2 linked regions of the Rhodopseudomonas sp. BAL398 genome follow. The protein of the gene in region 1 interacts with the protein of each later gene in a pairwise test. Links are inferred from orthologs where the notes say so. Each region holds a gene or a part of one and is shown on either strand. Other genes may lie near its edges.

Region 1 (3,310 bases):
TGCACTTCGACCGCATTGCTTTCGACTTCGTCCTGCCAGCCATAGATCCGGTCTTCCAGGTCGGCTTTCGATCTGGTGGTCCCCGGGCGTTCCAGCAGCGTCGCCAGCACGGCGAATTCCCGGCGCGACAGCTGGACGGGTTTGGCGTCGACGCTGACCGCAAGCGTCGCGGGGTCGAGCTCGATGCCGTTGAAGCGCAAGGTCGGGGTGACGCGCCCCTCCTTGCGGCGCACGATCGCCCGAACCCGCGCGCCGAGTTCATCGAGATCGAACGGCTTGCCCAGATAATCGTCGGCGCCGGAATCGAGGCCCTTGATGCGATCGCCGATTTCATCGAGCGCGGTCAGCAGCAGAACCGGAACGTTATTGCCCTCGGATCGCACCCGCCGCAGCAGATCGAGCCCCGATCCGTCGGTCAGCATCAGGTCGAGCACCACGGCATCGAAGCTCGTCGACGATAGCGCCGCGTAGCCATCGGCGCAGCACGCCACGGTGTCGACGGTCGCGCCGAGCAGCGCCAACCCGGCCTTCAAGCCGTCCAGCAGAACGAGATCGTCCTCTATGATCAGAATTCTCATCACGCCCTCGTTATGCCCGGTCAGCGCTTTGCCAAGCGTGGCTTAAGGCTGCCTTAAGGTGCGAAGCCGACCCAGCGCTTGTACAACCTGGGACGAGCAATGCGCCATTGGATACTCAGACTGGCTCTCGCGGCGATGCTGTCACCGCTCGCCAGCGCGGCCAGCCTCGGGCAACAGCCTGCCGGGCCCGACAAGGTCTTTCACCTCGCGGCGACGCGCGGCCCCGACGGCGCGCTGCTGCTGGACTGGTCGATCGCGCCGGGAAACTATCTTTATCGCGACAAGATCGCGGTGACGACGGCAGACGGAACCGGGGTCGAGATCACGACGCTGCCGGGCGAGATCAAGGACGACCCATCCTTCGGGCGCACCGAAGTCTATCACCGCCGGGCGCAGGCCAGCATTCCGCGCGCCGTGGCGCAGGCCCATGCGAGGCTCGCCGTCTCCTATCAGGGCTGCGCCGAGCAGGGCATCTGCTATCCGCCGATCCGGCGCAGCGTCGATACGGCGTCGCTGGAATTGTCCGCGAGCGCCCCGCCGCCGAAGGCGCCGACCTCAACCGTCAGCAACTGGACCTCCGATCTCGATCTCAGCCAAGCGCGCAGCGAGACGGGATCACCGATCGATTCCGCCGAGCCGGGATTGCGCGGCGGCTTCGTCCCGATGCTGCTCGCCTTTGTCGGCTTCGGCCTGCTGCTGGCCTTCACGCCCTGCGTGTTCCCGATGATTCCCATTCTGTCGGGCATGCTGGCCCGATCCGGCGAAGGGCTCACCGCGACGCGCGGCTTTGCGCTGTCGGGCGTCTATGTGCTGGCGATGGCGTCCGCCTATGCGGCACTGGGCGTTGCGGTGGCGTGGTCGGGACAGAATTTGCAGGCGGCGTTGCAGACGCCGCTCGCGTTGGGATTGATGAGCGGCGTTTTCGTCGCATTGGCGCTGTCGATGTTCGGCCTGTTCGATCTTCAACTGCCGGCGTCGTGGCAGACGCGCTTTCTTGGCGCCGGAAGCGGGCGCGGCGGCTCGCTGGGCGGCGCGGCCGCGCTGGGCTTCGGATCGGCCCTGATCGTCGGCCCCTGCGTCACGCCGCCGCTCGCCGCCGCCTTGGTCTATGTCGCGCAGACCGGCGACGTCGTGCGCGGCGCCGCGGCGCTGTTCGCGCTCGGCACCGGCATGGGGCTGCCGCTGCTGATGTTCGGCACCTTCGGCGCCAGCCTGCTGCCGAGATCGGGGCCATGGCTGGCGAAGGTGAAATATGTCTTCGGCCTGGTCTTTGTCGGCATGGCGGTGTGGATGCTGTCGCGGGTGATCCCGCAATGGGCGACCGGCCTGCTGATCGGCCTTTGCCTGGCTGGCGCGGGCGCGGCGATCGCCGCCACGCTGTTTCGCCGGCCGCAGCTTCGACGATCATGGCAAGCGGTTGTCGCCAGCATCGGCATGCTGATTCTCGGCGTCGGCGTGGTCACAATGATCGCGTCGCTGAATGGATCGTCCGACCGATTGGCCGCGCTGGTCGGCCTGCCATCACTGGCGTCGGCGCAAGCCGCGCATCAAGCGCCGTTCGAAATCGTCAAGACCACCCGCGCGCTCGATCAGGCCATCGCGTCCGCGCGCCGCAACGGACAGCTGGTGGTGCTCGATTTCTCCGCCGACTGGTGCGTCGAATGCAAGGTGATGGACCGCAATATTTTCTCGAATCCTGACGTGATCGCGCAGCTGCGCGGCTTCACGCTGATCCGCGCCGATGCGACGGACTACAACCAGGATATCCAGTCGCTGATGGGAAAATACGGCGTGGTCGGTCCGCCCACGGTGGTCTTTCTCGATCCGCAAAACGGCGCGGAACTACCCGATACACGCTTCATCGGCGCCGTCGGACGCGAGTTGTTCACGGCCCGCCTGCGGCAGCTGCAAAACCCCACCTGATCACCCCCGGAGACATGCGATGCGATTCAATCTTGCGACCTCTCTTGCTCCCTGTCTTGCCCCTGTGTTTGCGTTGGCCTTGCTGCTGCCGTCGGGATTTTCGCCCGCAGCGGCGCAAAGCGCCGAACCGTCGGCCGAAGCAATCCTCAACGATCCCAATGCGCCGACCGCCGGCAATCCCAAGGGCACTCTGACCATCGTGACCTTCTTCGATTACAATTGCCCGTTCTGCAAGAAGGCCGAGCCCGACCTTGAGCGCGTGGTCAAGGAGGATGGCCAGATTCGCCTCGTCTACAAGGATTGGCCGATCCTCACCAAGGCCTCGGTCTACGGCGCGCAGATGGCGCTGGCGGCCAAGTATCAGGGCAAGTATGACGCGGTTCATGCCGCCCTGATGGCGATCCCGGGACCGAAGATTCCGCAGGAGCGCATGCTGGACGCGATCCGCAATTCCGGTGTCGACATGGCGAAGCTCGACGCCGACTTGAAGAAGCATGGCGAGGAGATCAACGCGATGCTGCGGGCGCATCTGGCGCAAGCCGAATCCTTGGAGCTGCAAGGCACGCCAGCCTATATCGTCGGACGCTTCCGGGTCACCTCGGCCCTCACCTATGACCAGTTCAAGCTGGCCATCGCCGACGCGCGCAAGCAGGCGATGAAATAGGGTGGCAAAATCAGCAGCAAGCCGCCCGGTTTTGACATCACGTTTATGGCGAGCGGGTCTGATCGTGGCCGGCATGGCGGTGTTGGCCGGATGCACGACGACATCCACGCCGAGCCCGGTCGCGCTATCCAATCCCGTGGCGGAG
Region 2 (3,219 bases), on another replicon or contig:
AAGTTTGGTCGAGAAAAAATGTTGAACGCACTACGCCAAGGGAGCGAGATCGCCGATGCTAGGACATGACTGCATTGCATTGGATCGATAAACGCTGACAGCGCTGGTCGACACGTGAAGAGCATCGCCTATGTCAAAGACAGAGAACGATCATTCGACATCCTCAACGAGGTCGCAATCGCGACTAGCAAAAGGGCAATATCATGTCTGACATTGATTCATCTAAAGGTCGGCTGCTTCGCCGCCGCTCATTTCTTGCCACGGTTGCGAGCATTGCAGCGACCTTGACGTTGACCCGTCGTGGCTACAGTGACGAAGCGCTTGCCGCAAACATTGGAAGCGATAAGTCACGTGTTTCTCGAGAGAACCTGAAGCCTACCGCCCGCGCTCCAGCGGCGGCGACCATGGATTTGAGAACGCTCGGCCCGGAACATCAGGTCGTCTCAATCAGTAAGCTCGGCGATACTTATCGCGTTGTTACGGCTTCCGGGAAAGTGGTCTCGTACTCGGAATTCGACCTGCATTTCAAGACCGATGCCAGCGATCATGGACCAGCCGAACACACCCCGGTTTTGATGCCCACCAGTAGCGACCGGGCGTTCGTCGTGTTCGCCGCCCCGCGCGAAATCAGTTCTTTCATCGGTTGAGCAGCACCACGCTAGATCTACCTCTCGCAAAGAAGAAATATCCATTCGGAGACGGAAAATGAGAATAGTCAAAATACTGCTTGCATCGCTTTTGTTGGGATTGGTGGCAATGCCAGCCGTCGCGCAAGAGAAAACAAAGGTCACACTGTACAGAAATCCGAACTGCGGCTGTTGCCTGGATTATGCTGAGTATTTGCGCGGTGCAGGTTTCGAAGTCACGGTCGATTCGAAGCAGGATCTCGCGGTGATCCGGAAGCAGTTGCACGTTCCGGAACAATTCGAGGGCTGCCATGTGTCAGTGATCGGCAAGTATGCCGTCGAAGGCCATGTGTCCGCTGAAGTCATCAAGAAGCTTTTGGCCGAACATCCAGCTATCGTCGGCGTTTCAATACCGGGGATGCCCGCGGGGACGCCGGGAATGACCGGCCACAAGACAGGACCGCTTCCGGTCTATGAAATCGGGAGCGATGCCGCGCCCGGGAAGGTCTTTGCGACCGAGTAGAACCGGAGCATCAACGATGCTGGCCATGGGTGAATCCGAGTTAGGTTGGGAGTCCGCTTTACTGGCGATCGCCGCAACGGGCTTACTCCTCGTATCGGCCATCTTGGCCGGTATCGTGCTCCTGTTGCGACGGTACTGGCGCTGGCCATCGACAGCATTTGGAATGGAAACAGGCACCCAGCCGGTTCTTGCCACACCCGGCCTTGTTGGTGGCGGTGCGCATGCGGGAATCCGACGGATTGTCCTAATCGCCCCCCTCACGATTTTTCTGGGAGTCGCAGTCGTGCTTGCCTGGGGGATGACTCGCAACCCCAGCGCGATCCCGTCGGCGCTGATCGGGAAACCGGTACCAGAATTCACGCTGCCGCCGGTCAAGGGCCGCACGCTTGGTCTGGCTAGTGCCGATCTCAACGGCGAAGTGTCACTAGTGAATGTCTTTGCCTCATGGTGCACCGCTTGCCGGGAAGAGCATCCCATATTCATGCAGTTGAAGGCCAAGGGTATCGTTGCCATTCATGGGCTCAACTACAAGGACCAGCCCGATGATGCTGCGCGATGGCTCAACACGATGGGCGATCCTTATGCCCGCACCGGTGCCGACCGCAACGGACGTGTAGCGATCGACTGGGGGGTTTACGGCGTGCCCGAAACCTTCGTCATCACCAAGGATGGCCGTATTGCTTACAAACACATCGGAGCGGTGACGCCAAAGGTGCTCGAGGACACGATTCTTCCACTGATCCGAAAGCTGCGGCAACCATGATGTCCGTGAAACGATCGCTCGTACGTGGTGTGGTTCTCTGCTTCGCGGCAACGGTCCTCGTTGTTGCGACATGGACAATTGCGGCGGCACAGGAGCCGAGCAGGCATCTCACGGTCAACGAAAGACCCAAGCCGCTTGCGGCGATCCAGTTCGAGGACGCCAATGGCCAGTCCCGAAGTCTAACCGATTTTCGCGGCAAGGTGGTGCTCCTCAATATCTGGGCGACCTGGTGCGTACCGTGCCGCAAGGAGATGCCGACGCTCGACCGGCTGCAGACCAAGTTGGGAGGAACTGACTTCGAGGTGGTGGCGCTGTCGATCGACCGCCGCATGGATGCGGTACGCAAGTTCTTTGCCGAGATCGGAATTAGAAAGCTTGCGATGTACCTTGACAGTTCGGCAAAGACAACGCGCGACCTGGGAGCGGTAGGCCTTCCGACGACACTGCTGATCGATCGCGAGGGTCGGGAGATCGGCAGGCTTATCGGACCTGCCGAGTGGGATGCGCCAGAGATCACTGAAGTCATTCGTTGCGTGATTGCGAGAGATGCCGCGGCGCCGTTCTCGAAAGAATCAAAATTAGCCGCAACGCCACCCTGCGGCAAACGCAGCGTTGGCATTCCAGCCGGTGGCACCGATAGCAACAGGCAACCATGAAGGAGGAGATCGCATGACGTTACCACGAACCACCGCGACGGCTGAGCCGTCGCTCGGCGGGATGTACTCAACGCGGCACGATACTATCTTGGCAACCGATGGGCTCTTCTGGCGCTCGGCAGTCTCGCCGTGATTGCCGGACTATCATTCGGAGGCTGGGGGTGGCTGGTGGCAGCCGGCCTTGCGCCGGTCATTCTCAGTACGCTGCCTTGCCTGGTGATGTGCGGGTTTGGCGTATGCGCGATGTGCCGGTCCAACAAAGCGCAATCGACAGTATCAGGCGATGCGGCGAACTCTGCGACATCGACCGGCGTGCTTGGGGTTGCCAAGATGGACCAGCCAACGGCGAGCGGCTCAAGTTGCTGCCACGGCGTGGTTGATCAACCTCAATCATCGCAAGTCAAACAGCTTCAGGCACTCAACGAAAGGACAGACTCCCATGCGTAAGATCACAACACCGCTCTTGCTCGCGTTCATTGTTGCCGCGAGCGTTTCAACCGCGTCGCCCCTCTACGCCGAGGAAGGGGCGATGCAGAACGAGCACTGCGACATGATGCAAGGCGAGCATGGCGGGATGATGCAAGGCCGTCAGGGTGGCATGATGGGTGGGGGCGGGATGATGGGCCAAGGCGGGATGATGGGGGGCGGTCA

What was found.
Region 2: the proteins of dsbD (region 1) and RBJ75_RS29390 interact in binary tests that used the Escherichia coli proteins (3 or more experiments, as listed by UniProt). The link is inferred for Rhodopseudomonas sp. BAL398 from one-to-one orthologs.

Annotation. Positions count from the first base shown.
Region 1 is NZ_CP133111.1:3,507,623-3,510,932, forward strand. The notes cover bases 116-3,107. They hold dsbD (protein-disulfide reductase DsbD), read left to right. Parts: upstream 116-713; coding sequence 714-2,501; downstream 2,502-3,107. Other genes in these bases: RBJ75_RS16535 (response regulator), read right to left, coding at 116-578; RBJ75_RS16545 (DsbA family protein), read left to right, coding at 2,521-3,107. Also shown: more of RBJ75_RS16535, read right to left, coding at 1-115; more of RBJ75_RS16545, read left to right, coding at 3,108-3,165. UniProt on the Escherichia coli protein: Required to facilitate the formation of correct disulfide bonds in some periplasmic proteins and for the assembly of the periplasmic c-type cytochromes.
Region 2 is NZ_CP133114.1:188,802-192,020, reverse strand. Bases 212-3,112 are described here. They hold RBJ75_RS29390 (DsbE family thiol:disulfide interchange protein), read left to right. Parts: upstream 212-1,312; coding sequence 1,313-1,912; downstream 1,913-3,112. Other genes in these bases: RBJ75_RS29380 (hypothetical protein), read left to right, coding at 3,008-3,112; RBJ75_RS29385 (TlpA family protein disulfide reductase), read left to right, coding at 1,912-2,568; RBJ75_RS29395 (DUF411 domain-containing protein), read left to right, coding at 706-1,149; RBJ75_RS29400 (hypothetical protein), read left to right, coding at 212-647. Also shown: RBJ75_RS29405 (c-type cytochrome), read left to right, coding at 1-25; more of RBJ75_RS29400, read left to right, coding at 204-211; more of RBJ75_RS29380, read left to right, coding at 3,113-3,219. UniProt on the Escherichia coli protein: Involved in disulfide bond formation. Catalyzes a late, reductive step in the assembly of periplasmic c-type cytochromes, probably the reduction of disulfide bonds of the apocytochrome c to allow covalent linkage with the heme.